DNA from 2 places in the Streptomyces sp. NPDC034103 genome. Region 1 is predicted to be linked to the other one. Evidence: riboswitches for the same ligand, from Rfam matches in the RefSeq annotation. Region 1 holds a riboswitch; the other holds the start of a gene.
What was found. Region 1 has a riboswitch for thiamine pyrophosphate ahead of thiO (glycine oxidase ThiO). Riboswitches for the same ligand answer to the same signal wherever they lie in the genome.
Positions count from the first base shown of each region.

Region 2: it holds a riboswitch for thiamine pyrophosphate, as region 1 does, so the genes downstream of both, ACZ56U_RS31225 (thiamine ABC transporter substrate-binding protein) here and thiO (glycine oxidase ThiO) in region 1, are expected to answer to the same signal.

Region 1 is NZ_JBVISS010000019.1:50,024-64,629, reverse strand. It holds gene ACZ56U_RS34790 (YhgE/Pip family protein) at 1-966, shown strand, start outside; gene ACZ56U_RS34785 (TetR/AcrR family transcriptional regulator) at 1,011-1,628, shown strand; gene ACZ56U_RS34780 (DUF4126 domain-containing protein) at 2,001-2,618, shown strand; gene ACZ56U_RS34775 (phytoene desaturase family protein) at 2,685-4,199, shown strand; gene ACZ56U_RS34770 (SCO2102 family sporulation regulator) at 4,292-5,254, opposite strand; gene metF (methylenetetrahydrofolate reductase [NAD(P)H]) at 5,311-6,234, opposite strand; gene thiE (thiamine phosphate synthase) at 6,378-7,058, opposite strand; gene ACZ56U_RS34755 (Rv2175c family DNA-binding protein) at 7,304-7,675, opposite strand; gene ACZ56U_RS34750 (NAD(P)/FAD-dependent oxidoreductase) at 7,794-8,957, opposite strand; gene ACZ56U_RS34745 (avidin-fold protein) at 9,053-9,424, opposite strand; TPP riboswitch at 9,477-9,589, shown strand; gene thiO (glycine oxidase ThiO) at 9,587-10,744, shown strand; gene thiS (sulfur carrier protein ThiS) at 10,741-10,941, shown strand; gene ACZ56U_RS34730 (thiazole synthase) at 10,945-11,739, shown strand; gene pknB (Stk1 family PASTA domain-containing Ser/Thr kinase) at 11,858-13,783, shown strand; gene ACZ56U_RS34720 (deoxyribonuclease IV) at 13,925-14,606, shown strand, end outside.
Region 2 is NZ_JBVISS010000015.1:112,338-126,943, forward strand. It holds gene ACZ56U_RS31180 (Lrp/AsnC family transcriptional regulator) at 49-564, shown strand; gene ACZ56U_RS31185 (aspartate aminotransferase family protein) at 584-1,948, shown strand; gene ACZ56U_RS31190 (ABC transporter ATP-binding protein) at 2,140-2,880, shown strand; gene ACZ56U_RS31195 (hypothetical protein) at 2,862-4,283, shown strand; gene ACZ56U_RS31200 (VOC family protein) at 4,382-4,801, shown strand; gene ACZ56U_RS31205 (LOG family protein) at 4,860-5,981, shown strand; gene ACZ56U_RS31210 (LAETG motif-containing sortase-dependent surface protein) at 6,128-6,835, shown strand; gene ACZ56U_RS31215 (ABC transporter ATP-binding protein) at 6,956-7,978, opposite strand; gene ACZ56U_RS31220 (ABC transporter permease) at 7,978-9,579, opposite strand; gene ACZ56U_RS31225 (thiamine ABC transporter substrate-binding protein) at 9,627-10,721, opposite strand; TPP riboswitch at 10,801-10,906, opposite strand; gene rlmN (dual-specificity RNA methyltransferase RlmN) at 10,931-12,037, opposite strand; gene ACZ56U_RS31235 (hypothetical protein) at 12,091-12,627, opposite strand; gene ACZ56U_RS31240 (phosphatidate cytidylyltransferase) at 12,786-13,910, opposite strand; gene frr (ribosome recycling factor) at 13,910-14,467, opposite strand.

The DNA.
Region 1 (14,606 bases):
GCTCTGGCCGACCGCGCTCCGCACCTCTCGGAGGACCTCGACGACGCCGTGTCCAAGATCAACAAGCTGAACAAGGGCGCGGGGAAGGTCGCCGCGGGCGCCGAGAAGCTGCACACGGGGCTCGGTACCGCCCGGACCGGAGCCGGCGACCTGGACGAAGGACTCGGCAAGCTCAAGACCGGCGCCTTCGATCTGAACGGCGGCCTGTACAAGCTCGTCGACGGCTCCGGGAAGCTCTCCGACGGGCTGCACGACGGCGCCGACCAGATCCCCGACTACGACAAGAGCGACCGCGACGAGCGCACCGGTGTCATGGCCGACCCGGTCCAGCTGGTCTCCCGGGACCTGCACAAGGCGCCCAACTACGGCACCGGCTTCGCCCCGTACTTCATCCCGCTGTCCCTGTGGGTGGGCGCGATGGTGGCGTACATGCTGATCGCGCCGATGAACCGGCGCGCGCTCGCCGCGGGCGCCCCCGCGTGGCGGATCGCGCTGGCGGGCTGGTTGCCGGTGGTGGCGATCGGGGTGCTCCAGACCGTGGCCCTGATGTCGGTGCTGCACTGGGCGATCGGCCTGCAGATGGCACGGGCGGCCGGGACGGTGGGCTTCCTGTTCCTGGTGACGGCGTGCTTCGCGGCGATCGTGCAGTGGCTGAACGCCCGCTTCGGAGCCGCGGGACGGATCCTCGTCCTGGCCTTCCTGATGCTCCAGTTGACGTCCGCGGGCGGCACCTACCCCGTGCAGACCAGCCCCGGCTTCTTCAACGCCCTCCACCCGTTCCTGCCGATGAGCTACGTCGTCGACGCGCTCCGCCGGCTCATCACGGGCGGCGGTCTCGGTCCGGTGTGGCACGCGTGCGTGGTGCTCACGGCGTTCACCGCGGGCGCGCTCGCGCTCACCGCGCTGTCGGCCCGTCGCCGTCAGGTGTGGACGCTCGACCGGCTGCACCCGGAGCTGAGCCTGTGACCTCGGCGACCGCCGGGCCCCCGGCAGCTGTGAGAATCGGGTCCATGGAAAGCAGCAGCGGCAGCACGCGCCGCGAGGCCACCCGGCAGAAGCTCTACGAGGCGGCCGTGACGCTCATCGCGGAGCAGGGCTTCTCCGCCACCACCGTCGACGAGATCGCCGAGCGCGCCGGGGTGGCGAAGGGCACGGTCTACTACAACTTCGCGAGCAAGTCCGTCCTCTTCGAGGAGCTGCTGCGGCACGGTGTGGGCCTGCTCACCGCCTCCCTGCGGGAGGCCGCGGAGCGGACGGCGGCGGAGGGCGGCAGCAAGACGGACGCCCTGGACGCGATGATCCGGGCCGGCCTGGTCTTCATCGACCGCTATCCGGCCTTCACCCAGCTGTACGTGGCCGAGCTGTGGCGTACCAACCGGGCCTGGCAGTCCACGCTCATGGTGGTCCGGCAGCAGGCGGTCGCGGTCGTCGAGGACGTGCTGCGCGAGGGCGTCGAGGGCGGCGAGTTCCACGAGGCGATCGACATCCCGCTGACCGCGCCCGCGCTGGTCGGCATGGTGCTGGTGGCGGCGCTGGACTGGAAGGCGTTCCAGGCGGAGCGTTCCCTGGACGACGTGCACGCGGCGCTGTCGCGGCTGCTGCAGGGACGGGTGAGCGGGCGGGGCTGAGCGCGCCCCGCGCGGGGACGGACGAAGGCGCCGGTCCGATGTGGCCGCGTCCCCCGCGGGCCACCTCGAACCGGCGCCTTCTCGTGCTCCCCCGTGTCCCCCGTCGGACCCCCGTTTCGGTCGTTCCCCCGGGCCCCCGTGCCTCGCTCCCGCCGACCTCCGCCGGCGGAAGGAGCGGATCCGGGCCGGCTCCGTTCCGGCGCCCCGTGTCGCCGGTACCGGAGCCGTTCCCTTCTCCGTGCCTCCACTCTCTCGTTCCCGCAGGTCGGGCCCCATCCGCGCGCGTACTCATCTCGCCGACTAGGTACGGATACTCAGTACTGGGTGCGCGGGCCCAGGACCCCGCGTCGGCGAGTGGCTACGATCGCGTCCGTGTCGGTACTCCCTCTCGTCTTCACCAGCGGCTGGGCCAGCGGAATCAACGCCTACGCCGTCGTGCTGCTGCTCGGCGTCTTCGGCGCGACCGGGCTGAGCGACGACGTCCCCGAGACGCTCCAGCGCCCCGAGGTGCTCGTCGTGGCCGGCGTGCTCTTCCTGTGCGAGGCGGTCGCGGACAAGATCCCGTACGTCGACTCGGCGTGGGACTCGGTGCACACCCTGATCCGTCCGGCCGCCGGTGCCTGGGTCGGCGCGGTGCTCGCCGGGCAGAGCGGCTCGCTCAACGACGCGGTCGCGGGCCTGGTCGGCGGTTCGACGGCGCTGGCCAGCCACGCCGTCAAGGCCGGGACGCGGATGGCGGTGAACACCTCGCCGGAGCCGATGAGCAACGTGATCGTGAGCCTGGCCGAGGACCTCGGCGTCGGCGCTCTCGTCACCTTCGCCATGTTCCATCCGGAGGCGGCGGCGATCATCGCGGCGGTGCTGCTGATCGGCGGGCTGGTGATACTCGTCTTCCTGATCTCCCGGATCCGCCGGTTCCTGCGGCGCCGGGCGCAACGCCGGGAGGAGAAGCGGCTCGCGGGCCGCACCGGGCCCCCGCCGCACTGGTGACCCCCGACAGCCCGCCGGCACCGCCCGCGGCCGGGGCTGTCAGTGGCGGCCGATAAAGTCGCGGGCATGGCACGGATTGCGGTGATCGGCGCCGGGATGGGCGCGATGGCGGCCGCTGCCCGGCTGGCCGTCGCGGGCCACCGGGTGGCGGTGTACGAGCGTACGGAGACCTACGGCGGTGCGGTGCGCCGCCTCGAGCGCGACGGGTTCGCCTTCGACACCGGTCCCGGACTGCTGCCGCTGCCCGCGGTCTACCGCGACCTGTTCGTCAAGACCGGCAAGGAGCCGCTGGAGTCGGTCGTCGAGCTGGTCCAGGTCGACCCGTCCGCACGCCACCTCTTCGCGGACGGCACCGAGGCCTCGCTGCCCAACGCCTCGCGCGCGGGCGTCGTCGCGGCGCTGGACGAGGCGCTCGGCTCGGGCGCGGGCGCCCGCTGGGGCGACTTCCTGGTCCGGGCCCGCGAGGCCTGGGACCGCACCCGCAGACCGCTGCTGGAGGAGCCGCTCTGGCCGAACTGGTCGGTGCTGGCCGACCGCGAGCCCTATCCGTCGGTCCCCCACAAGAAGCTGCTGCGCACCCGCCGGGCCGGCACGCTCGCCGAGGTGGGCGCCTGGGAGCTGCGCGACGCCAGGCTCACCGCGCTCCTGGAGAGCCACGCCCTCGCGTACGGGCTGGACCCGCGGGTCGCCCCGGCGAGCGCGGCGGTGCTGCCGTACATGGAGCACGCCTTCGGTACCTGGTATGTGCGCGGCGGCATCAGGGAGTTGGCGCGCGCGGTGTACGAGAGGTGTGTGGCGCGCCGGGTGGAGTTCCACTTCGGTGCCGAGGTCACCGGGGTGCTGGAGAAGGACGGCCGGGCGGCGGGTGTCGAGCTGGCCGACGGGACGCCGGTGGAGGCGGAGTTCGTGGTCGCCGGCGTCGCCCCCGAGGTGCTGGACCGCTGTGTGCGGGGCGCCGGCGCGCGCGGGAGCGGTGACGTCCCCGCGGTGCCCGGGTCGCCGAGCCGTATGACGGTGCTGCTGGCGCTGCGGGGCGGGCGCCCGGCGGGGGCGGCGCACCGGACGGTCGTCCACGCGGAGGACCGGGAGCGCGAGCTGGATCTGCTGTTCGGGCCGACGCGGGGGCTGGACGCGCGCCCCACGCTCACCGTGCTGCGCCCCGACGACCCCGCTCTCGTCCCCGACGCGGACCATGAGGCGATCACCCTCACCGCGACCGTGCCCGCCTTCCCGGGCCGGAAGTGGCCGGAGTCCGAGGTCTTCGGTGATCACGCACAGAAGCTGATCACCGCCGCGGAACGGGCCGTCCCGGACCTCCGCGAGCGCCTCCTCTGGCACGAGGTCCGCGTACCGGCCGACATCGCGGAGGCGACCGGCGCGGCGGGCGGCGCGGTTCCGGCCCCGGCGCTGGCGGCGGCCGAGGGGCGTCTGCTGCACCCGGCGAACACCACGGCGCTCGACGGGCTGTTCGCCGTCGGCGGCTGGTCGCACCCCGGCGGGGGGCTGCCCCACGCGGGCATGTCGGGCGCGCTGGTCGCCGGACTGATCGTGGAGGGCCCGGACTTCCGGGGTTCGCAGTGACCGCCGGCCGACGGCGGACCTCTGCGTGACCGTCGGTCAGAAGCGGTGCCCCGGAGCCGCCGGCCGGTAGCGGTCCGCTGCGTGACCGTCGGTCAGAAGCGGTACTGCTCGTCGTAGCCGTTCCCCTGCCGGCTGTTGTCCTGGTGGGGGTACTGCTGCTGTTCCGGCGGGAGTTCGCCGCCGTACGTCTCGTCGGTGCGCTGCTGCGGGACCCAGACGCCGCCGGCCGGGGTCTCCCCGCCGTAGGTGGGGTTGCCGTACTGGTCCTGGCCGTAGGCCTGTTGGCCGTAGCTCTGCTGGCCGCCGTAGGAGGTGTCGTAGCCGCCGTAGGTCTGGGTGCCGATGTACGGGTCGGAGTAGGCGGCGTACTGCTGCTGGCCGGCCATGTCGTAGCCGTAGTTCTGCTGGTCGTAACCGGTGTAGCCGTCGTAGCCGTAGGGCTGGTCGGCGCCCTGGGCGGCCGTCGCGTACTGGTCCTGGTCCTGGCCCTGGGGCTGGCTCTGGCCGGCGTAGGAGCCGTCGCGGTACACGCCGTAGGAGCCGGTGTCGTCGGGCAGGGGCTGGGGCTCGTAGACCGCGGTGGTCTCGGCGGCCGGGGCGGCGACGGGACGGGCGGGCGTGAAGACGTCGTCGCGGTCGTAGTCGTCGTGGCCGTAACCGGACGTGTCCGAGGCGTAGGTGGCGGCGTCGCCGTAACCGGTGTCGGTCGCCTGGAGGTCGGAGACCTCCAGGGTGGGCTCCGCGCGGCCTCGCTCGCGGCGGCCGGCGCGCTTGCCGCCGACCAGGCCGCCCAGGGCCTCCGGCGGGTTGACCGCCCAGCCCTGCTCGAAGCCGCGGCGGAAGGAGAGGGTGACGTAGGTCTGGCCGACCGCGAAGGCGGCCGCGCCCAGGCCGATGACGATCACCGAGGGGATCAGGACGCCGAGCACCACGCCCACGAAGCCCGCGAAGGCGAGCAGTCGCCAGCGCAGACGCGCCTTGTACTGCAGCAGCACCTCGCCGAGCAGCCACAGCGCGACGCCTCCGAACGCGATGTAGAGGACCGTCCAGCCCATGTACGCCCCTCTCCCAGTAGCCGCTACGCAGTGTGTCGTATGTCCGTGCGGCCGGTCTAGGCCTGCGGTGGGTGGTGCAGGCCCAGGTTCTCGTAGATCTCCAGCGTCGCCGTGGAGTTGTTCAGCGTGATGAAGTGCAGTCCCGGCACTCCCTCGGCCAGCAGCCGCGCGCAGAACTCCGTGGCGAATTCGATGCCAATGGAGCGTACAGCGGCCGGATCGTCTTGTGCTGTGAGGATCCGCTCTTTCAGGACGGAGGGGATGGCCGCGTTGCTGAGCTGCGGCAGCCGCTCCAGCATCCGCACGCTGGTCACCGGCATGACCTCGGGGATGACGGGGGTCGCGCAACCGGCCGCCACGACCCGGTCGCGCAGCCGCAGATAGGACTCCGGCTGGAAGAACATCTGCGTGATGGCGTAGTCGGCGCCGGCCCGGCACTTGTCGACGAAGTGCGTGACGTCGGCGTCCCAGTCCGCGGAGCGCGGGTGCATCTCCGGGAAGGCCGCGACGCCGACACAGAAGTCACCCGACTCCTTGATGAGCCGGACGAGGTCGGCCGCGTAGGTCAGGCCCTGCGGATGCGCCACCCACTCGCCCATGGGGTCGCCGGGCGGGTCGCCGCGCACGGCCAGCATGTTGCGGATCCCGGCGTCGGCGTACTGGCCGATGATGTTGCGCAGTTCCGCGATGGAGTGGTTGACCGCGGTGAGGTGGGCGACCGGCGTCAGCGTGGTGTCGGCGACGATCTGCTGGGTCTCCTTGACCGTGCCGGCGCGCGTGGAACCGCCGGCGCCGTACGTCACCGAGACGAAGTCCGGGGCGACCGCCTCGACCCTCCTGAGCGCGCTCCACAGGTTCCGCTCGCCCTTGGGGGTCTTCGGCGCCGAGAACTCGAAGGAGTACGTCGTCTTGCCCGTGGCGAGCATGTCGCGCACGGTGCGTGCGCGGTCCGTCCTGGTGGATGCGGTTCCGAGGGCCATACCGGCAGGTTAGCCAGGGGGTGACGGTCACCCAACCGGATCGGGGAAATTTGCCCTTTTTGTCGACTTGTTGTCCACCCCTCGGACACCCGGGCCGTCCACCCCCGGGCTCACGCCGGACCGCCCGCCCGCCTCACACCCCCTCACACCGCCTCCCGAAGCCGCTTGGCGAACTCCGCCGCCGCCGCGCCCGGGTCGTCCGCGTCCGTGATGGCCCGCACGACCACGACCCGCCGGGCCCCGGCCGCCAGTACCTCGTCCAGGTTGCCCAGGTCGATGCCACCGATGGCGAACCAGGGACGGTCGGTGCCGAGGGCGGCGGTGTACCGGACCAGGTCCAGCCCGGGGGCGTGCCGGCCGGGCTTGGTGGGCGTGGGCCAGCACGGGCCGGTGCAGAAGTAGTCGACGCCCTCCTGGACGGCGGCCGCGGCGGCCTCGGTCTCGGAGTGCGTGGAGCGGCCCACCAGGATGTCGTCGCCGAGGATCGCGCGGGCCGCGGGGACCGGGAGGTCACCCTGGCCCAGGTGCAGGATCGCGGGGGGCCAGGGGTGGGCGGCCCGGGCGGCGTGCGCCACGTCGGCGCGGTCGTTCACCGACAGGGTCCTGCCGTGCTCCCGGCACTTGTCGGCGAACAGCGCGAGCAGGCCCAGTTCCTCGTCCGCCTCCAGCGTCTTGTCGCGCAGCTGGACGAAGTCGACGCCGTTGGCCAGGACGGCGTCCAGGAACTCGGGAAGGTCGCCCTGCTTCTTGCGGGCGTCCGTGCACAGATAGAGCCGGGCGTCGGCGAGCTGGGCGCGGGCGGCGGTGTCGGACGTGACGGGCATGGGTGTCCCCCGGTGTGGATGGCGTACGGGCCGCGGACCGCTGCGGTCGGCCTCGGCGGACCGGGCGTAGTGAACCACAGGCGCACAGCCGCGGCGGTGCGCGCCGGTTCTCGTGCGGTCGGCCCGCCCCGACGGGACCGGCCGCCACTCCATCGCCGCCGCGCCACGGCCGCAGTCTCCCGCGACCGTGGCCCGCGGGGCCCCGCCCGTACGTCAGACGGTGTTCGGTTCTCTCCGCGCCCGGATCAGACGGCGAGCGCCTGGGCCCGGCGCTTCACCTCCGTGCCGCGGTTCTCGCTGAGTGCCTGCGCGGGGGTGCCGGGCAGGCTGTCGTCGGGGGTGAAGAGCCACTCCAGCATCTCTTCGTCGCTGAAGCCGTCGTCCCGCAGGAGCGTCAGGGTCCCGGTGAGGCCCTTGACGACCTTCTGCTCGGCCCCGTCGATGAAGGCGGCGGGGACGTGCAGCGCGCGGTTCTCACCCCGGCGTACGGCGATGAGCTGGCCCTCCCTGACCAGCTGCCGCACACGCGTCACCTCGACATCGAGGATTTCCGCGATGTCGGGGAGGGTGAGCCAGGCGGGCACGAGAGCATCGATCTTTGCGTCAATCTCGGTCACGACATCAAGCCTGCCATCCCGCACTGACAGGAGGAAGCCGGACCCCTCCGACCAGGGCGTTCCGACTCCCCCGCGGTCCGCCTCCCCGCGCCCCCTCCGGCCGCCTCGCCTCCGCGCCCTACGCCGTCGCCGCCTTCAACGGCCGCGCCGGGTCGAGCAGCAGCTCCGGGTCCAGTTCCGTGCCCGCCTCGATCAGCTTCCGCCCCTGGGCCAGGTCCCGGGGCCGGCCGACCGCGAGGAGGGCGACCAGGCGGTTCTCGCGCAGCCAGCACACCGACCAGGCCGGCCCGGCCGGGTCGCCGCGCCACAGGGTCGCGTCGGCGCAGGCGTGGTGCCCGGCGTACTGGACGAAGCGGCCGAACTGCTCGGACCAGAAGTACGGCACCGGGTCGTAGACCGCGGGCGTCTCGCCGATGATGTTGGCCGCGACCGTGCGCGGCCCCTGGAGGGCGTTGTCCCAGTGGTGGACCAGCAGGCGCTCGCCGTACCTGCCCGAGGGGAAGGACGCGCAGTCGCCGACCGCGTACACGTCCGGCACGGAGGTGCGCAGCCCGTCGTCGGCCACCACCTCGCCGTGCGCGCCGAGCTCGACGCCCGAGCCGGCCAGCCAGGCCGTGGCGGGGCGGGCGCCGATGCCGACCACCACGGCGCCCGCGGGCAGCCGGGTGCCGTCGTCGAGGACGACCGTGCCGGGCTCGACACGCGCCACGCGCGCGTGGGTGCGCAGCTCGGCGCCCGCGTCGGCGTACCAGGCGCCCATCGGCGCCGCCACCTCCGCGGGCAGCGCCCCCGCGAGCGGCCGTTCGGCGGCCTCCACGACGGTGACCGAGCAGCCCGCCTCACGCGCGGCGGTCGCGAACTCGGCGCCGATCCAGCCCGCGCCGACCACCACGATGTCGTGCTGCCGGGCGAGCACCGGCCGCAGCCGGTCGGCGTCGTCGAGGGTGCGCAGCAGATGGACGCCGGGGACGCCCTCCGCGCCGGGCAGCGGGATCGGTTCGGCACCGGTGGCGAGGACCAGGACGTCGTACGGCACGGGCCCGGACTCGGTGTCCAGGGTGTGCTCGGCGGGGCGGACGCCCAGGACCTCACGGCCGAGTTCGAGTCCGATGCCGAGCGCCTCGAAGTCGACGTCGAAGGCGGAGCCCTCGGCCTTGCCGAGCAGTACCGCCTTGGACAGCGGCGGCCGGTCGTACGGCTGGTGCGGTTCCGCGCCGATCAGGGTCACGGTGCCGGTGAAGCCCTGTTCGCGCAGCGCCACCGCGGTCTGCACGCCGGCCATGCCCGCGCCGACCACCACGACCCGCCGTTGCGCCTGTGCCTGCGTCTGCGTGTCCTCGCTCACCTGATCACCATAGACAACTGACAATTTGTCAGTCAGGAGTCGTGCGCAGTGACCTGCTCCACACCTGCCGCGATCTGCTCCACGACGCTCGTCCCGCTGCCGGGCCGTGACTCCCACTCCCAGGTCTCCTCCAGGCGCACGCGCCCGTCCGGGAGTTCGACCACCGTGGACGCGCAGTGCCCGGACGCGGTCGTCCCGTCCTGCCTCAGCTGGACGTACCGGAAGTCGAGCCGGTCCCCCTCCCGGGTGCCCACCAGATGCCCCCGCACGACGTCCCCGCCCGCGTACTCGGCCCAGATCTCGCCGTCCTTCTCGTGGTACGTGAAGCGGGTGCGCGTGCCCACCTGACCTGGGTCCTGGTCGGCGACGGGGGCGAGGACGAGGCCGTCCAGCGAGCGGGGCATGACCGTGGGCTCCCTTACAAAGGCGATGCTCGGCGGGCTAGGGTGGCCAACGTAGAGCACTCGCGGGAGCCCGGACGCACCGGGCTGAGAGGGAGGCTGGGCGGCCTCCGACCGTACGAACCTGATCCGGGTCATGCCGGCGAAGGGAGGGGCTGGACGCCCATGTCCTCACGTACGTCAGACGTCCTCGTCGTCGGGGGCGGCATCATCGGCCTGGTCACGGCCTGGCGGGCCGCGCAGCGCGGTCTCGCCACGGCCGTCGTGGACCCCGAACCCGGCGGCGGGGCCGCCCAGGTGGCCGCCGGGATGCTGGCCGCCGTCACGGAACTGCACTACGGCGAGCAGACCCTGCTGGGCCTGAACCTCGCCTCGGCCCGCCGCTATCCGGGGTTCGCGGCCGAGCTGACCGAGCTGACCGGCCAGGACCTCGGCTACCGCCGCTGCGGCACGCTCGCCGTCGCCCTGGACGCCGACGACCGCGCCCACCTGCGCGAACTGCACGCCCTCCAGCGGGAGTCGGGCCTGGAGTCGGAGTGGCTGTCCGGGCGCGAGTGCCGGCGTCTGGAGCCGATGCTCGCGCCGGGGGTGCGCGGCGGTCTGCGGGTCGACGGCGACCACCAGATCGACCCGCGGCGGCTGGTCAAGGCGCTGCTGGCCGCCTGTGAGCGCGCGGGCGTGGTCTTCCACCGCGCCTGGGCCGAGCGCCTGGAGGTCGTACGGGACCGGGCCGCCGGCCTCACGACGACGGACGGCACACGGCTGGACGCGGGACAGGTCGTACTGGCGGCCGGCAGCCTCAGCGGGCGGCTGGCCGGGGTCCCGGACGCCGTACTGCCGCCGGTGCGGCCGGTGAAGGGACAGGTGCTGCGGCTGACCGTGCCGCCGAGGTACGCGCCCTTCCTGAACCGGACCGTGCGGGCCGTGGTCCGCGGCAGCCAGGTCTACCTGGTGCCGCGCGAGAACGGCGAGCTGGTGGTCGGAGCGACCAGCGAGGAGCTGGGCTGGGACACGACGGTGACCGCGGGCGGGGTGTACGAGCTGCTGCGCGACGCCCATGAGCTGGTCCCCGGCATCACCGAGCTGCCGCTGACGGAGACCCGCGCGGGGCTGCGTCCCGGCTCGCCGGACAACGCGCCGCTGCTCGGGCCGACCGAGCTGCCCGGGCTGCTCCTGGCGACCGGCCACTACCGCAACGGCGTGCTGCTCACACCCGTCACCGGTGACGCGCTGGCCGACGTCCTGACCACGGGCGAACTCCCCGACGAGGTGCGCCCGTTCACCCCCAGGCGATTCAGGGAACTCGTGGAGCAGCCCGCATGAACATCTCCCTCAACGGCGAGCCGCGCGAGTTCGCTCCCGGCACGGCTCTCGACACCGTCGTACGGGCCCTCACCCCGGCGCCCTCCGGCGTGGCGGCCGCCCTCAACGAAACCGTCGTCCCGCGCGGACAGTGGTCCTCGACGCCCCTCGCCGAGGGAGACCGCGTCGAGGTCCTCACCGCCGTCCAGGGAGGCTGACCCATGGCCGACGATCCCTTCCTCCTGGGCGGTACGACGTACTCGTCCCGTCTGATCATGGGCACCGGTGGGGCGCCGAGCCTGGACGTGCTGGAGCGGGCGCTGGTCGCCTCCGGGACCGAGCTGACCACGGTCGCGATGCGCCGCGTGGACCCGAACGTGCACGGCTCGGTGCTGTCGGTGCTGAACCGGCTCGGCATCGGGGTGCTGCCCAACACCGCGGGCTGCTTCACCGCGGGCGAGGCCGTGCTGACGGCCCGTCTCGCGCGCGAGGCGCTCGGCACCGACCTGGTCAAGCTGGAGGTCATCGCCGACGAGCGCACCCTGCTGCCGGACCCGATCGAGCTGCTGGACGCGGCGGAGACGCTGGTCGACGACGGTTTCACGGTGCTGCCGTACACCAACGACGACCCGGTGCTGGCCCGGAAGCTTCAGGACGTGGGCTGTGCGGCGATCATGCCGCTCGGCTCCCCGATCGGCTCCGGGCTCGGCATCCGCAACCCGCACAACTTCCAGCTGATCGTCGAGCACGCGCGCGTGCCGGTGATCCTGGACGCGGGCGCCGGGACGGCGTCGGACGTCGCGCTCGCGATGGAGCTGGGGTGCGCGGGTGTGATGCTCGCCTCGGCGGTGACGCGGGCGCGGGAGCCGGAGCTGATGGCCCACGCGATGCGGCACGGGGTGGAGGCGGGTCGGCTGGCGCACCGCGCGGGGCGCATCCCGCGGCGGCACTTCGCCGAAGCCTCGTCGCCCGCCGAGGGGTTGGCGCGCCTCGATCCGGAACGCCCCGCGTTCTGAACGTACGTTCGAGAAGGGCCGGAAGTCGTTGCGGCGTCCGTCACAGGACGGCTTCAGTCCCGCCCCGATCTCGCCCGAACCGGCGGCCCTGTCAGTCGCGGCTCGTACACTCACCTGCGTGGATACGACCCTTCAGGACCCTTTGGTCGGGCAGGTGCTCGACGGGCGTTATCGCGTGGACGCGCGGATCGCGGTCGGCGGGATGGCCACGGTCTACCGGGCCGTGGACACCCGCCTCGACCGCGTGCTCGCGCTGAAGGTGATGCACCCGGGCCTCGCGGCCGACGGCACCTTCGTGGACCGGTTCATCCGCGAGGCCAAGTCCGTCGCCCGGCTCGCCCACCCCAACGTGGTGCAGGTCTTCGACCAGGGCACCGACGGGTCGTACGTCTACCTGGCCATGGAGTACGTGGCCGGCTGCACCCTGCGTGACGTGCTGCGCGATCGCGGGGCGCTGCAGCCGCGGGCCGCGCTCGACATCCTGGAGCCGGTGCTGGCCGCGCTCGGCGCCGCGCACCGCGCGGGCTTCGTGCACCGGGACATGAAGCCGGAGAACGTCCTGATAGGGGACGACGGCCGGGTCAAGGTCGCCGACTTCGGGCTGGTGCGGTCCGTCGACACCGTCACCAGCACCAGCGGTGCCGTGCTCGGCACCGTCTCCTATCTCGCGCCCGAGCAGATCGAGCAGCCGGGTGCCACCGACGCCCGCGTGGACGTCTACGCGTGCGGTGTCGTGCTGTACGAGATGCTGACCGGCGAGAAGCCGCACGACGGGGAGTCCCCCGCCATCGTGCTCTACAAGCACCTCCACGAGGACGTCCCGCCGCCCTCGGCCGTCGTGCCGGGCCTGCCGTTCGCGCTGGACGAGCTGGTCGCCTCCGCGACCGCCCGCACCCCGGACCTTCGCCCGTACGACGCGGTGGCCCTGCTCGCGCACGCCATCGAGGCCCGCTCCGCGCTCAGCGAGGGCCAGCTGGACCTGATGCCGCCGCAGGCGCTGACCGCCCAGCACAGCAACGCCGAGAACCGCACCAGCGTGATCCCGCGGTCGCTGACCGTGCCGCGCCCCCTGCCGGTCGACGAGGACGCGGAGCCCGCGCTCAACCGCACGAGCCGCCTCCAGTCGCCCCCGCCCCCGCCGCCCCGGCGCCGTTCGGGCCGCCCGCGCGGTCCGCTCGCGATCGTGGCCGCCCTGTTGCTGATCCTCGGGGTCGGCGCCGGCGTCTGGTACATCAACTCCGGCCAGTTCACCAAGGTCCCGCCGCTGGTGGAGAAGACCGAGGCGCAGGCCCGGGACCGGCTGGAGGAGGCCGGGCTCGAGGCCGGGAAGGTGAAGCGGGAGTACAGCGACACCGTCAAGCGCGGCCGGGTCATCAGCTCGGACCCGACGGTCGGCACCCGCATACGGAGCAACGACTCGGTGACGCTGACCATCTCCAAGGGGCCCGACACCGTCGACCTGGCCGACCTGAAGGGCTACCGGCTCGACAAGGCGAAGACCCGGCTGGAGAACGACGGCCTCGAACCGGGCATGGTGACCCGGGAGTTCAGCGAGGACGTCATCAAGGGCTTCGTCATCGGCACTGACCCGGCGGCGGGGACCACGCTCCGCGCGGGCACGGCGGTCGCGCTGGTCGTCAGCAAGGGCAGCCCGGTGGACGTCCCCGACGTCACCGGCGAGAGCCTGGAGGACGCCAAGGCGGACCTGGCGGAGGCGGGCCTGAAGGTGAAGGTCGCCTCCCGGCAGGTCACCTCGGAGTACGACAAGGGCCTGGTCGCCGCGCAGACCCCGAAGGACGGCAGCGAGGCCACCGAGGGTGACACAGTGACGCTGACGATCTCCAAGGGCCCCGAGATGGTCGAGGTCCCGGACGTGGTCGGCGACAGCGTCGACGACGCCAAGGCCGAGCTGGAGGGCGCCGGATTCGAGGTCGACGAGGACCGCGGCCTCCTCGGCCTGTTCGGCGACACGGTCAAGAACCAGTCGGTGGAGGGCGGCCAGACGGCCCCCAAGGGCTCGACGATCACGATCGAGATCCGCTGACACGGCCGCCGCGGGGACCGGGGGCCGGAGGGACCCGGGGGGACCGCGCGGACCGGGGGCCGCTCACATCGGCACCCTCGCCCCTCTGCCACCAGCACCCCCGACAGCGCCCCCGAGCTCGCATGACACCCTGAGCGGGTGATGACTCAGCGCAACCCCGTCGGCGGGCACGTCCCCGTGGCCGGCGGTCTGAACTCCGTCGGTCTGTCCTATGCCCGTGATCTCCAGGCGGAGACCGTGCAGGTCTTCGTCGCCAACCCGCGCGGCTGGGCCACACCCGCCGGCAACCCGCGGCAGGACGAGGAGTTCCGCGCGGCCTGCGCGGCGGAGTCGATCCCGGCGTACGTGCACGCCCCGTACCTGATCAACTTCGGCTCGCACACCGAGGCGACGGTGGAGAGGTCCGTGGAGAGCCTGCGGCACTCACTGCGCCGCGGCCGGGAGATCGGGGCGCTCGGCGTGGTCGTGCACACGGGCAGCGCGACCGGCGGTCGGGACCGGTCCGTCGCGCTCAAGCAGGTCCGCGAGTACATGCTGCCGCTGCTCGACGAGCTCACCCACGACGACGACCCGTTCCTGCTGCTGGAGTCGACCGCCGGACAGGGGTCCTCGCTCTGTTCGCGGACCTGGGACTTCGGGCCGTACTTCGAGGCCCTGGACGCCCACCCCAGGCTCGGGATCTGCCTCGACACCTGCCACGTCTTCGCGGCGGGCCACGACCTGACCGGCCCCTCCGGCATGCACCGGACCCTCGACCTGCTGGTGGACACCGTCGGCGAGGGCCGCCTGAAGCTGATCCACGCCAATGACTCCAAGGACGTGG
Region 2 (14,606 bases), on a different contig from region 1:
TAGACAACGAATTTCATCGCTATGGGCTTGCGAAACCGTCGAGACGTCATGCACAGTGAGGTCGTGGCCAGTCGAAGCGCAGAGCACAGGGACTCCCGCGAGTCCAGGAGCGGCAGTCCCCAGCTGGATGCCGTCTCCCTCGCCATCATCGAACAGCTCCAGGAGGACGGCCGCCGGCCGTACGCCGCGATCGGCAAGGCCGTCGGCCTGTCCGAGGCGGCGGTGCGCCAGCGCGTCCAGAAGCTGCTCGACCAGGGCGTGATGCAGATCGTCGCCGTCACGGACCCGCTCACCGTGGGCTTCCGGCGCCAGGCGATGGTCGGCATCCATGTCGAGGGCGATGTCGAGTCCGTGGCCGACGCGCTGACCTCCATGGCCGAGTGCGAGTACGTGGTGATGACCGCGGGCTCCTTCGACCTGATGGTGGAGATCGTCTGCGAGGACGACGACCACCTGCTGGAGGTCATCAACCGACGCATCCGCGCCATCCCCGGCGTGCGCTCCACCGAGAGCTTCGTCTATCTGAAGCTGAAGAAGCAGACCTACATGTGGGGAACCCGATAACCGTGAGGACCCGATAACCGTGAGCTCCAAGGACCTCAGCCGCACCGCGTACGACCACCTGTGGATGCACTTCACCCGCATGTCCTCGTACGAGAACTCCCCGGTCCCCACCATCGTCCGGGGCGAGGGCACCTACATCTACGACGACAAGGGCAAGCGCTACCTCGACGGTCTCGCGGGCCTGTTCGTGGTCCAGGCCGGCCACGGCCGCCTCGAACTCGCCGAGACCGCCTCCAAGCAGGCGCAGGAGCTCGCGTTCTTCCCGGTGTGGTCCTACGCCCACCCGAAGGCCGTGGAGCTGGCCGAGCGCCTCGCGCACCACGCGCCCGGCGACCTGAACAAGGTCTTCTTCACCACCGGTGGCGGCGAGGCGGTCGAGACCGCCTGGAAGCTCGCCAAGCAGTACTTCAAGCTCACCGGCAAGCCCACGAAGTACAAGGTCATCTCCCGCGCGGTCGCCTACCACGGCACCCCGCAGGGCGCCCTGTCCATCACCGGTCTGCCGGCCCTGAAGGCCCCCTTCGAGCCGCTGGTGCCGGGCGCCCACAAGGTCCCGAACACCAACATCTACCGCGCCCCGATCCACGGCGACGACCCCGAGGCCTACGGCCGCTGGGCCGCCGACCAGATCGAGCAGCAGATCCTCTTCGAGGGCCCGGACACCGTCGCCGCGGTCTTCCTGGAGCCGGTGCAGAACGCGGGCGGCTGCTTCCCGCCCCCGCCCGGCTACTTCCAGCGCGTGCGCGAGATCTGCGACCAGTACGACGTGCTGCTGGTCTCCGACGAGGTCATCTGCGCCTTCGGCCGCCTCGGCACCATGTTCGCCTGCGACAAGTTCGACTACGTCCCGGACATGATCACCTGCGCCAAGGGCATGACCTCGGGCTACTCCCCGATCGGCGCCTGCATCATCTCCGACCGCCTGGCGGAGCCGTTCTACAAGGAGGACAACGTCTTCCTGCACGGCTACACCTTCGGCGGCCACCCGGTCTCCGCCGCCGTCGGCCTCGCCAACCTCGACCTGTTCGAGCGCGAGAACCTCAACCAGCACGTCCTGGACAACGAGGGCGCCTTCCGCTCGACGCTGGAGAAGCTGCACGACCTGCCGATCGTCGGCGACGTCCGCGGCAACGGCTTCTTCTACGGCATCGAGCTGGTGAAGGACAAGGCCACGAAGGAGTCCTTCAACGACGAGGAGACCGAGCGCGTCCTGTACGGCTTCCTCTCCAAGGCCCTGTACGACAACGGCCTGTACTGCCGTGCCGACGACCGCGGCGACCCGGTCGTCCAGCTCGCCCCGCCGCTGATCTCCGACCAGGGGACCTTCGACGAGATCGAGCAGATCCTGCGCGCGACCCTGACCGAGGCCTGGACGAAGCTCTAGCCTCCGGCGATTCAGCGGATTGTACGGCCCGGGGTGCACCCGTCCGAGTGAGAAGGACGCACCCCGGGCCGCGTGCTGTCCGGGGTTTCGGCCCCGTCTCTCTAGCGTGCCTGGTAACCGATCGGCTCTGTCTTCGTTCCCCCGCACGGGGGATTTGGCAAGGCAAAAGGATCAGAACCGAGGTGTACGCCATGGTGGCCCCGCCCGACAACGACGTTCTCTGGGCACGCGCCCTGCACTTCACCCACAAGGACGGCTCCCCCGGCCTGGGCGGGGTCTCGCTCGGCGTCCGGGAGGGCGAGATCCTCGCCGTCAGCGGCCCGCGCGGCAGCGGCAAGACCACCCTCCTGCGCTGTCTGTCGGGCCTGCTCCCCGTCCAGCGCGGCGAGGTCTGGTTCAACAGCGTGCCGGTGCACACGATGGGCCCGATGACCCGCGAGCGCCTGCGCCGCGACCGCTTCGGCTGGATCGACCCGGCCCCGGTCCTCGTCCCCGAGCTGAACGTCTGGGAGAACGCCGCCCTCCCCCTCATGCTCCGCGGCACCAGTCGCCGTCGCGCCAAGACGGCCGCGCTGGAGTGGCTGGAGCGCCTGGACGTGGGCGACAAGAGCCGCAGACGCCCGCACGAACTGCGGCAGTCGGAGCGCCAACGGGTCTGCGTCGCGCGGGCACTGGCCCCGGCGCCGACCGTGCTGTTCGCGGACGAGCCGACGGCCCCGCTGCACCGCGCGGACCGGGGGCACGTCCTGCGCACCCTGACGACCGCGGCCCGCTCGCACGGCATCACGGTGGTGCTGGCCACGCACGAGGCGGAGACCGCGGCCCTCGCCGACCGCACGGTCTCCCTCCTGGACGGTCGCCGCGTGCACACCGTCCACCTCCCCCCGGTCACCGAGTCGGAAGGCCGGGCCGCGTGCTCGCTCTCCGTCTGACCCGCGGGGCCAAGCCGGCCGTACAGCTGCGCCGCCTGCTGGTGGCACTGGCCTCGGCGGGCACGGGCTTCCTCCTGCTGTGCACCCTCGGCTACGCGATGACCCACCAGGACGACCCGACCGGCTCGCTGCTCCGGCTGGCCTGGTGCCTGACGCCGCTGGCCGCCACGGTCCACTTCGCGGCGGCCGTGGCCCGCACCGACCCCGGCACCCGCCCGCGCCCCGGCCTCGCGGCCATCGGCCTGGGCCCCGCCCGCCTGATGGCCGTCTCGGCGGCCACGACGGCCCTGTCCTGCACGCTCGGCTCGATGCTGGCGCTGCTGTTCTTCCTCCACCTGCGGGGCGACCTCACCGGGATGCCCTTCGACGGAGCCGCCGCGGAGTTCCTGGCCGCAGGAGTGCCCCTGCCCCTGCCGGCGGCCCTGACCCTGCTGGCCCTGATCCCGGTGATCGCGTCGGTCACGGTGGCCCTGCTGCACCGCCCGAAGGACACCCGCACGGCCGCGACCCGGCGGGCGGCACGGTCGTACGGGAGGTTCGGGGCGTACGAGCGGACGGCGGCGCGGGAGACGTTCGGGGCGTACGGCAGGTTCGGGTCACAGCTGCGACGCGGAGGCCGGGAGGCGAGCGCCGCTGCGTCGGCGGGGGGAAGCGAGACTCCCCCCGCGGCTTCCCCCGCGGCTCCCCCGGTGGCTCCTCCCCCCGCTCCCCCCGCTCCCCCCGCCGAGGAGGGCCCGACGACCCCCGACCCGGCCCCCCACGACCTCGCTCCGCATGTCCTCCCCCCGGCCCCCCGAGAAGCGCCCAAGGGCCTTCCCTGGGGCATCGCGGTCCTCGCCGCGGGCCTGGCCACGGAGGCCTACGCGACGCAGGCCTCGCACCCCCGTGCCTTCACCATGCCCGGCGGCCTCGGCACCGCCCCCACCCCCGTGCTGCTCGGCTGGCTCCTCACCGCCACCGGCCTCGCCCTCGCCGGCCCCGGTCTCACCCACCTCTGCGGCCGTCTCCTGCAGGCCGCCCGCCCCGGAGCCCTCCGCCTCCTCGCCGGCCGCGTCCTGATGGAGGAGGCCACCCGCATCGGCCGTCCCCTCGGCGTGGTGTGCGCGGTGGCCTCCGCGACCTATGCCATGGCGGAACTCCACACCCCCGGCACCGAGGCCTTCGGCCCCCTCACCACCCTCGGCACCCTGCTGGTGACCGGCTGCACGATCGCGACCCTGCTCACCGCCGCGGTGGAGGCGAAGCACGCCCGCGCCGACACCACCGCGGCCCTGCTGCGCCTCGGCGCCCCCGCCACCACGCTCCGCAGCGCCGCGGCCCTCCGCGCGGGCGCGGTACTGGCCCTGTTCGCCCCGCTCACCCTCGTCGTCGCCGAGCTGGCGGCGATGCCCCTGACCCGCTGAAGAACGCGTTCGAAAAAAGATGACCTTCCGCCGATGAGTTCCGCCCGGGGCGCCCGTCTACCCACCGAACACGCCAACCCCGATGGGAGAGCCCAGACATGACCGCCACCCCCTACCAGCAGATGATCTTCCTCAACCTGCCGGTCGACGACCTCGACGCCTCGAAGACGTTCTTCACCGCGCTCGGCTACTCGATCAACGCCCAGTTCAGCGACGAGAACGCGGCCTCCGTCGTGATCAGCGACACCATCATCGCGATGCTGATGACGAAGCCGTTCTACTCCACCTTCACCGACAAGGAGATCGCGGACGCCAGGAAGACCAGCGAGATGCTGATCTGTCTGAGCGCCGAGAGCCGCGAGAAGGTCGACGAGCTGGTCGAGAGGGCCGTCGCCGCCGGCGGCGCCGCCTCGGACAGGGTCCAGGACCCCGGCTTCATGTACGGCCGTTCCTTCGACGACCTCGACGGCCACACCTGGGAGGTCGTGTGGATGGACCCGGCCGCGATCCAGGGCTGAAGCCGGTCCGGCCGTTCCGCCGCGGCCGCTGTGCCTGTCGCGGCACTAGCATGGGCGGGTGCAGACGATGCCCGCCCATGCGGCCCACCACGGCGACCGTGAGATCGAGAGCCTCGAGGAGTTCGACGCCACGGTCTCGGCCCGCGGCTCGCTCGCCGGCTTCCGTGTCCAGGCCGTCGATCTGACCGACCGCACCCGGGAGTTGCTCGCCACCGACACCTCGGGCGCCGTCTTCCTCGGCTGCCCGATGCGCGAGGACGCGGCCGCCAAGGTCCACGCGGACGGCGCGCTGGTCTTCCCGCCCGTCCCGGACCTTCCCTTCAACCCCTACCGGGGCCTGCTCTACTCGCCGGACGAGCTCTTCGACGGGCTCTCCAAGGGCTACGAGGAGACGCTGGACGCCCGGGCGTACGCCTGGTTCCAGCGGACCAAGGCCGACGGCGACATCCTCGCCTCGATGCTGCGTGCCATCCACGACGACGCCGTCTCCGACGCTCTCGACGAACTCCTTCGGGGCACCCGGGTGGTGGGCGTGATGGGCGGCCACGCGATGGGCCGCGGCACGGACGCCTACGCCGGTGCCGCGCGGCTCGGCCGGGAGCTGACCCGCGCCGGCTTCACGGTCGCCACCGGCGGCGGCCCGGGCGCGATGGAGGCGGCGAACCTGGGCGCGTATGCCGCTCCCTTCGGTGACGAGATGCTCACCGAGGCCCTCGAACTCCTCGCCAAGGCACCGAAGTTCACGCCCTCGATCACCGACTGGGCGGCCGCCGCCCTCGAGGTGCGCGCCCGCCGGCCGCGGGGCGGTATGTCCATCGGCATCCCGACCTGGTTCTACGGCCACGAGCCGCCGAACCCGTTCGCCTCGCACATCGCCAAGTACTTCGCCAACGCCACCCGCGAGGACGGCCTGTTGGCCCGCTGCGACGCCGGGGTGGTCTTCCTGCCGGGGGCCGCCGGGACCGTGCAGGAGATCTTCGACAACGCCACGCCCAACTACTACGAGTCACGCGGCGAGCCGACGCCGATGGTGCTCGTCGACCGGGCGCACTGGACCGAGAGGCTGCCCACGTGGCCGCTGTTGCGGTCGCTGGCCCGCGAGCGGTCCATGGAGTCGCGAATCGCCCTCGTTGACCGAATCGAGGAGGCTCCCGAGGCGTTGAAACGTCTTGGTGGTTAATAAGACGGCAAAGCAAGTGCCCAAAGAGTCTCTACACGTTGACACTTCTTATGGCGCGCTTATAAACCTGTGAGTCTCGTGGGGATCGTGATGTCCCATCACTTCTCCCTCAACCCCCCGCATTTGCGCATCCCGTAAGGACAAACGTGGCAGTTCTGTCCATATCCCGCCGCACCATCGCCCGTTCCGCTCGCGTCCTCGGAGTCGCCTCCGCCTCGGCCGCGCTCGCGCTGGGTGTCGCCGGCAACGCTCTGGCCTGCAACATCAACGAGTTCTCCGCCGAAGCCAAGTGCGAAGGCACCCAGGGCGTCATCACCGTCACCGACGTCGACAAGGCCGGCGTCGAGGCCACCGTCTCCGTGTACCTCGTGGAGAAGAACGCCGACGTCCGCAAGGTCGGCGAGCAGAAGGTGAAGGGCTCCAAGGAGGGCACGACCATCACCTTCGAGGAGGACTGGGCGCCCAACGCGGAGTACCGCGTCCACGTCGAGGCCCTGCCCTACATCAAGGGTGAGGACATCAAGCCGAACCTGACGACCCCCTCCACGGCCTGCAAGACGGAGGAGGAGTCCCCGACCCCGACGGCCACCCCGTCGCCGTCGGACTCCGCCACCCCGCCGGCCGAGGAGGAGAGCCCGAGCCCGACCCCGTCGGCCTCGGAGAGCGACAGCACCGCCCCGGCGGCCACGCCGAGCAACGCCCCGACCCCGGCCGCCGGTGAGTCCAACCTCGCCGAGACCGGCGCGAACTCCAACACCGGTGTCATCGCCGGTGTCGCGGTCGCCCTGGTCGCCGTCGGCGGTGGCGCGGTCTTCTTCGGCCTGCGTCGCCGTGGGGCGAGCAGCGGCCGCTGACGTCCCGCCCGCCGTACGGCTGTGGCCCGTCCTCCGTCAGGGGACGGGCCACGGTCGTAGGGCCCTTCGACGGCCTCCGGAGGGCCACGGTCGTACGGCCCCTCGGCGGCGCCGCGCGGCTCAGTCCAGTACGACGATCTCGGCCGCGTCGAACTCCACCCCGACCGGGTCCCCGACCTCCGGCGCCTCCCGCAGCGCGCACGCCGCCTCCAGCCGCGGCGCGTCCCCCTCCGGCCGCAGCCGCACGGCGACATGCGTGCCCCGGAACGTCCGTGCCGTGACCGTGCACGGCAACCCCTCGTCGGCGCCCACGAGCCGTACCCCGGCCGGCCGCACCAGCAGGTTCCGGACGCCCTGCGCGGCCCCCTCGGGCACGGGCAGCTTCCCCCAGGGCGTGTCCGCGGCCTCGCCGCCGACCAGGCCCTCCACCACGTTCTCGAAGCCGAGGAAACGGGCCACGAACTCGTCCACCGGCTGCTGCCACACCTCCAGCGGTGTACCGGACTGGGCGATCCGCCCGTCCCGCATCACCACGACCCGGTCCGCGAGCGCGAACGCCTCGCCCTGGTCATGGGTGACCGCGAGCACGGTCGTGCCCAACCGCCCGAACAGCTCCCTGAGTTCGACGACCAGCCGCTCCCGCAGTGAGCGGTCCAGCTGCCCGAGCGGCTCGTCCAGCATCAGCAGCCGGGGCCGCGGCGCGAGGGCCCGGGCCAGCGCGACGCGTTGCTGCTCACCGCCGGAGAGCGAGGCTACGGCCCGCCGCTCGGCGCCGGGAAGGCCGACGAGGTCGAGCAACTCCCGCACCCGGTCGCCCCGTTGCTCGCGGGCCACGCCGTGCATGCGCAGCCCGAACGCCACGTTGCCGGCCACGTCCCGCTGCGGGAACAGCTGGTGGTCCTGGAACATCAGCCCGACCCCGCGCTTGTGCGCGGCCACGGCCGTCTGGTCGCGCCCGTCCAGCGACACCCGCCCCGCGTCCAGGTGTTGCAGCCCGGCCACGGCCCTCAGCAGCGTGGACTTCCCGCTCCCGCTGGGCCCGAGCACACACACGATCTCGTGCTCGGCGACCGCCAGGTCGACCCCGTCCAGCACGGCCCGGCCGCCGAAGCGGACCGTCGCGCCCTGAAGGCTCAGCAGCATCAGAACTCACCCGTCCGATCGGTCCGCAGCCGCTCAAGGACCAGCAACGCCACCGCGCACACCACCATCAGAATCGTCGAAAGGGCCATCGCCTGCCCGTAGTTGAGCTCGCCGGCCCGCCCCAGCAGCCGTGCCACCGCGACCGGCAGCGTCGGGTTGTCGGGCCGCGCGATGAACACGGTCGCCCCGAACTCCCCCAGCGACACCGCGAACGCGAACCCGGCCGCGATCAGCAACGCCCGCCGCACCAAAGGCAGATCGACCTCCCGCCACACCCGCCAGGGCGACGCCCCGAGCACGGCCGCGGCCTCCCGCAGCCGGTGGTCGACGGCCCGCAGCACGGGCAGCATGGTCCGCACCACGAAGGGGACCCCGACCAGCGCCTGCGCGAGCGGCACCAGGATCCAGGAGGCCCGCAGATCCAGCGGCGGCTCGTCGAGCGCGATCAGGAACCCGAACCCGACGGTCACCGCGGACACACCCAGCGGCAGCATCAGCAGCGCGTCGAAGCCCCGCACGAACCGTCCCGCGTCCCGCCGGGTCAGCGCGGCCGCGGCGAGGCCGCCGATCACCACGGCGATGAGGGTGGCGGCGACGGCGTACTCCAGCGAGTTCCCGACCGCCTCGATGGGCGGGACGAGGAAGACCCCGCCGTCGCTGTGGGTGAGGGCGCGGTAGTAGCCGAGGTCGGGGGCGTCGAGCGAGCGCTCCACCAGCACGGCGAGCGGCAGCAGGAGCAGGAGCAGGACGGTGAGCAGCACCCCGCCCAGCAGCGCCCACTGCCCCGCCCCGCGCGGCCGCCGGGCCGTCCCGGACGCGTCCACCAGGCGCAGGGCCGTCTCCCGTCGCCGTACGGTCCAGGCGTGCAGGGCGAGGATCGAGCCGACGGCCAGGAACTGGACGATCGTGAGGACCGCGGCCGTGGGCAGGTCGAAGATCTCCGAGGTCTGCCGGTAGATCTCCACCTCCAGGGTGGAGAAGGTCGGCCCGCCGAGGATCTGCACCACACCGAAGGAGGTGAAGGTGAACAGGAAGACCATCAGGGTGGCGGCGGCCACCGCGGGCCCGAGCGCGGGCAGCGTGACCTGCCGCCACGCCCGCGGGCGCGAGGCACCCAGCATCCGCGCGGCCTCCTCCTGCCGCGGGTCCAGCTGGGACCACAGCCCGCCCACCGTGCGCACGACGACCGCGTAGTTGAAGAAGACGTGCGCCAGCAGGATCGCCCACACGGTGGTGTCCAGCCGTACGCCCCACAGCTCGTCGAGCAGTCCCCCGCGCCCGACCAGCGCCAGGAACGCCGTACCGACGACGACCGTCGGGAGCACGAAGGGGACGGTGACCACGGCCCGCAGGATCTGCTTGCCGGGGAAGTCGAGGCGGGCGAAGACATAGGCGCCGGGCAGCGCGAGCAGCAGGGTGAGGACGGTGGAGGCGAGGGCCTGCCAGGTGGTGAACCACAGCACGTGCCGGATGTCGGACTGGCCCAGCACCTCGATGATCCGGCCGAACTGCCAGACCCCGTCGGCCTTGAGCCCGCGCGCCACGATCGCGGCGACGGGCCAGGCGAAGAAGAGCCCGAAGAACGCGACGGGGACGGCCATCAGGCCGAGCCGTACCGCCGCGCTCCTCTTCCGGCCCTTGCGGGGGGCTACTTCAGTACGAGCGAGGTCCACGACTTGACCCACTGGTCACGGTGGTCGGCGATCTTCGCCGGGGCCATGGTCTGAGGGTCCTTGGCGGCGGGCCCGTACTTCGTGAACTCGGCGGGCACGGCCGCGCCCTCGGTCACCGGGTAGACGAACATGTTGAGCGGCATGTCCTCCTGGAACCTCTTGCCGATCAGGAAGTCGATGAGCGCCTTGCCGCCCGCGCTGTTCTGCGCGTTGCTCAGCAGCCCGGCGAACTCGATCTGTCGGAAGCAGGTGCCCTCGGCGACCCCGGTGGGCGCGGTGGCGGGCTTCGGGTCGGCGTAGATCACCTCGGCGGGCGGCGAGGAGGCGTAGGAGACGACGAGCGGGCGGTCGGCCTTGGCCTTCTTCCCGCCCGCGGACCCGGAGAACTCCTCGTTGTAGGCCTGCTCCCAGCCGTCGACGACCTTCACGCCGTTGGCCTTGAGCTTGGTCCAGTAGCCCTCCCACCCGTTGTCGCCGTACTTGGCGGCGGTGCCCAGGAGGAATCCCAGGCCGGGCGAGGAGGTGGAGGCGTTCTCCGTGACGAGGAGGTTCTTGTACGCGGGCTTGACCAGGTCGTCGAACGAGGCGGGCGGCGCCACCTCGTGCTCGCTGAAATAGGCCTTGTCGTAGTTGACGCAGATGTCGCCGTGGTCGACGGGGGTGACCCGGTGCTTGTCGCCGTCGAGCTGGTACCGCTCGTCGACGGCGTCGAGTCCCTTGGCCTCGTACGGCTGGAACAGTCCGTTGTCGAGCGCCCGCGACAGCAGGGTGTTGTCGACGCCGAAGAAGACATCGCCCTGCGGGTTGTCCTTGGTCAGGATGGCCTTGTTGACGGCCTGCCCGGCGTCGCCGTCCTCCAGGACCTTGACCTGGTAGCCGGACTCCTTCTCGAACGCGGCGAGGACGCCCTTGGAGACGGCCCACGAGTTGTGGCTGACGAGCGTGACGGTCTTGGAGCCGCCGGCGGACTCGCCGCCGGCGGACTCGCCGCTGTCGGACGACCCGCACGCGGACAGCGCGACGAGACCGAAGCCGACGGCGAGGACCGTGGCCTTCTTGGTGATGCTCACTGGATTCCTCCTGGGGTGACCAGGAAGAGACGCGGCCCTGCCCGGCAGCCTCCGAAGGGCTCCGGGCAGGGCGCAACAGCTCGAGTGGTGACCGATCTCCCTACCCAGAATGACCTGGGCCAGGTTCGGAGGGTCTGCGGCCGGTGCCGCACTCTCAGCGCTGTGGCGCTCCCCTGTCGGAATATGAAGATGTACGTACCGGGATCAGGTTACCGCTCGCCGGCCGCGAGCTGGCCGCAGGCCCCGTCGATCTCCTGCCCACGGGTGTCCCGGACGGTGACGGGCACACCGTGCGCGGCGATCGCCTCGACGAACGCCTTCTCGTCCTCGGGCCGCGACGCGGTCCACTTGGAGCCCGGGGTCGGGTTCAGCGGGATCAGGTTCACATGCACGGGCTTGCCCTTGAGCAGCCGTCCGAGCCGGTCACCGCGCCAGGCCTGGTCGTTGATGTCCCGGATGAGCGCGTACTCGATGGACAGCCGACGGCCCGACTTCGCGACGTACTCGAAGCCCGCCTCCAGCACCTCGCGCACCTTCCACCGCGTGTTCACGGGGACCAGGGTGTCGCGCAGCTCGTCGTCGGGGGCGTGCAGCGAGATCGCGAGCCGGCACTTGAAGCCCTCGTCGGCGAACCGGTGGATGGCGGGCACGAGCCCCACGGTCGACACGGTGATGCCGCGCTGCGAGAGCCCGAGCCCGTCCGGCGCGGGATCGGTGAGCGCGCGGATCGACTGCGCGACCCGCTTGTAGTTGGCGAGCGGCTCGCCCATGCCCATGAAGACGATGTTGGAGAGCCGCGCGGGCCCGCCCGGCACCTCTCCGTCCCGGAGCGCCCGCATCCCGTCGACGATCTGGTGGACGATCTCGGCGGTGGACAGATTGCGGTCGAGCCCGGCCTGCCCGGTGGCGCAGAAGGGACAGTTCATGCCACAGCCCGCCTGCGAGCTGATGCACATGGTGACCCGGTCCGGGTACCGCATCAGCACGGACTCCACGAGCGTCCCGTCGAACAGCCGCCACAGCGTCTTGCGCGTGGTCCCCTGGTCGGTCGACAGATGCCGTACGACGGTCATCAGCTCGGGAAGCAGCGCCTCCTGGAGCTTGCCGCGCGCACCGGCGGGGATGTCCGTCCACTCGGCCGGGTCGTGCGCGTACCGCGCGAAGTAGTGCTGCGAGAGCTGCTTGGCACGGAACGGCTTCTCACCGATCTCGGCCACGACATCCTTGCGCTCGGCAGGAGTGAGATCGGCAAGGTGCCGCGGCGGCTTCTTGGCTCCGCGCGGGGCGACGAAAATGAGTTCTCCGGGCTTGGGCATGGTCATACCAGTGTCGCAGATCAACCGGAGTGCACCGATCGGCGTCCGCGAGGCTACCGCCACTCCCACAGGTGGGCGAAGACCGAGCCGTCGCCGCGCTCCCTGGTCCAGAAGCCCGAGGCGGGAAGGCCGGGCACGTGGACCTCGGCCTCGTGGAAGACGTAGGCGGACGGCAGGCCGGGGTACGACGGGGACGGCTGCCGGTCAGGGTCCCGCGGCCGGAGGACGCGGCCCAGCACGACTCCCGGCCCCTGGACGCCGAGCTCCTCGGCCACGCACCGCAGCGCGGCGGCGGCCGCGTCCTCGCCGCGCACGATCTTCTCGGCGGGAGGCCGGTCCCGTCGACGCACGGTGCCGTCGCTCATCAGCTGCGAGGTCTCCACGAGCTCCCGGCCGCCCTGCCGGACGCGCAGGGTGACGACGTCGACCCGGCGCAGTGGCGGATCGTCCTCCAGCGTCGTCTCGCCGGCCTCGATCTCGGCGTACAGCTGCCGGACGGACTTGGTGCCGCCGGTGCCCCATGAGGTGTGCGGGACGCCGTTCCTCTCCAGCCACTCCCGAAGCCCGCCCAGGCTTTCCGGAACCCCCATGCGCCCCCCTGCTCACCGCGCCGATGCCGTCGTCCAGCGCGATCCTTCCCGCCCCTGCCTCCGACCGCCACCTCCGGCCTGCCGCCTCCTTGCGGAAACGGCAGGAGCCCCCGCCGAAGCGGAGGCTCCTCGCAGTCATCGGGCCGGCCCGACAAGGATCAGCCGGAGCCGACGAACAGCACCAGCAGCAGCCATACGACCGGGGCCGTCGGCAGGAGCGAGTCCAGCCGGTCCATGATGCCGCCGTGCCCCGGCAGCAGCGTGCCCATGTCCTTGATGCCCAGGTCCCGCTTGATCATCGACTCGCCGAGGTCGCCCAGCGTCGCGCTGGCCGCCACCGCGAGACCCAGCAGCAGACCCTGCCACCAGATGCCGTCGTCGATCAGGAAGTGCATGCTCAGCGCACCCGCGACCATCGCGAACGACACCGCGCCGAGCAGCCCCTCACGGGTCTTGCCGGGGCTGATGCGCGGAGCGAGCTTGTGCTTGCCGAAGCGCCAGCCGACGGCGTACGCCCCGGTGTCGCTGACGACGGTCAGGACCAGGAACGTCATGACCCGGAACGCACCGTCGTCCGCGGTGAGCATCATCGCGACGAAGGTCGCCAGGAACGGCACGTAGAACGCCGCGAAGACCCCCGCGGTGACGTCCTTCAGATAGCCCTCGGGCGGCTCCGTCATCCGCCAGACCAGGACGGCCAGCGCGGTCAGCGCCATCGCCACCCAGGCGCCCTCGGCACCGCGGACGTACCCGGCGACGACCATCGCCGCACCACCGACGGCCAGCGGAACGAGGGGCGCCTTGATGCCCTTGCGCTCCTCGAGCCGGGAGGTCAGCTCCCACAGGCCGACGACGACGGCGACCGCTATCACGCCGATGAAGGCGGCCTTGACGACGAACAGCGACGCGACGATCACCGCGCCGAGCCCGACACCGACCCCTATGGCCGCACCCAGGTCCCGCCCCGCGTTCTTCTTCTGCGGCGCGGGAGCCGGCTGCGGGGCGTCGTGCATGGGCTCCGGATTCTGCGGCGCCGCCGCGCGGGGCTGCGCCGACCTGGTCTCGTCTCGGAACAAGGGGCCGCTCAGCCGAGCGGCCCCCCGGTCGTCATCCTGGTCGTCCCCGTACCGGGGTCCGTCGGGCACGATGGGCATGGGGCGAGTGTGCTGCGCCTCAGGCGCATCGTACGTGGGACCCGCCGGGGCAGCCCCCTGGACAGGCCCCTGGTCGGACGGCCCCCAGTACCCGGCTTGTGGCGGCGCCCCCCAGGAAGAGTCGTTCATCAGACCTCGAGAAGCTCCGCTTCCTTGTGCTTCAGGAGCTCGTCCACCTGAGCGACGTATTTGTGCGTCGCGTCGTCGAGCTCCTTCTCCGCACGGCGGCCCTCGTCCTCACCGATCTCGCCGTCCTTGACGAGCTTGTCGATCGCGTCCTTGGCCTTGCGGCGGACCGAGCGGATGGACACGCGCGAGTCCTCCGCCTTGCTCCTGGCGACCTTGATGTAGTCGCGGCGGCGCTCCTCGGTGAGCTCCGGGAACACCACACGGATGATGTTGCCGTCGTTGCTCGGGTTGACGCCCAGGTCCGAGTCGCGGATGGCCTGCTCGATGTTGCGCAGGGCCGTCTTGTCGAACGGGGTCACGACCGCCATGCGCGGCTCCGGCACGGAGAACGAAGCCAGCTGGTTGATCGGCGTCGGCGCGCCGTAGTAGTCGGCCACGATCTTGTTGAACATCGCCGGGTGCGCACGGCCGGTGCGGATCGCGGCGAAGTCCTCCTTGGCGACCACGACGGCCTTCTCCATCTTCTCCTCGGCCTCGAGGAGGGTCTCTTCGATCACCACTTGCTCCTGCGTGTCTTGAGTAGGCCCGGCTGCTGTTCCATGTGCGTGGGGCGGCGGCCGGCTGCGTCGCGTCTTCTTCCTGCACGGTTCCGGACCGGCAGGACATTGTCCATCCCCCGGTCAGGGACCGGGTGTG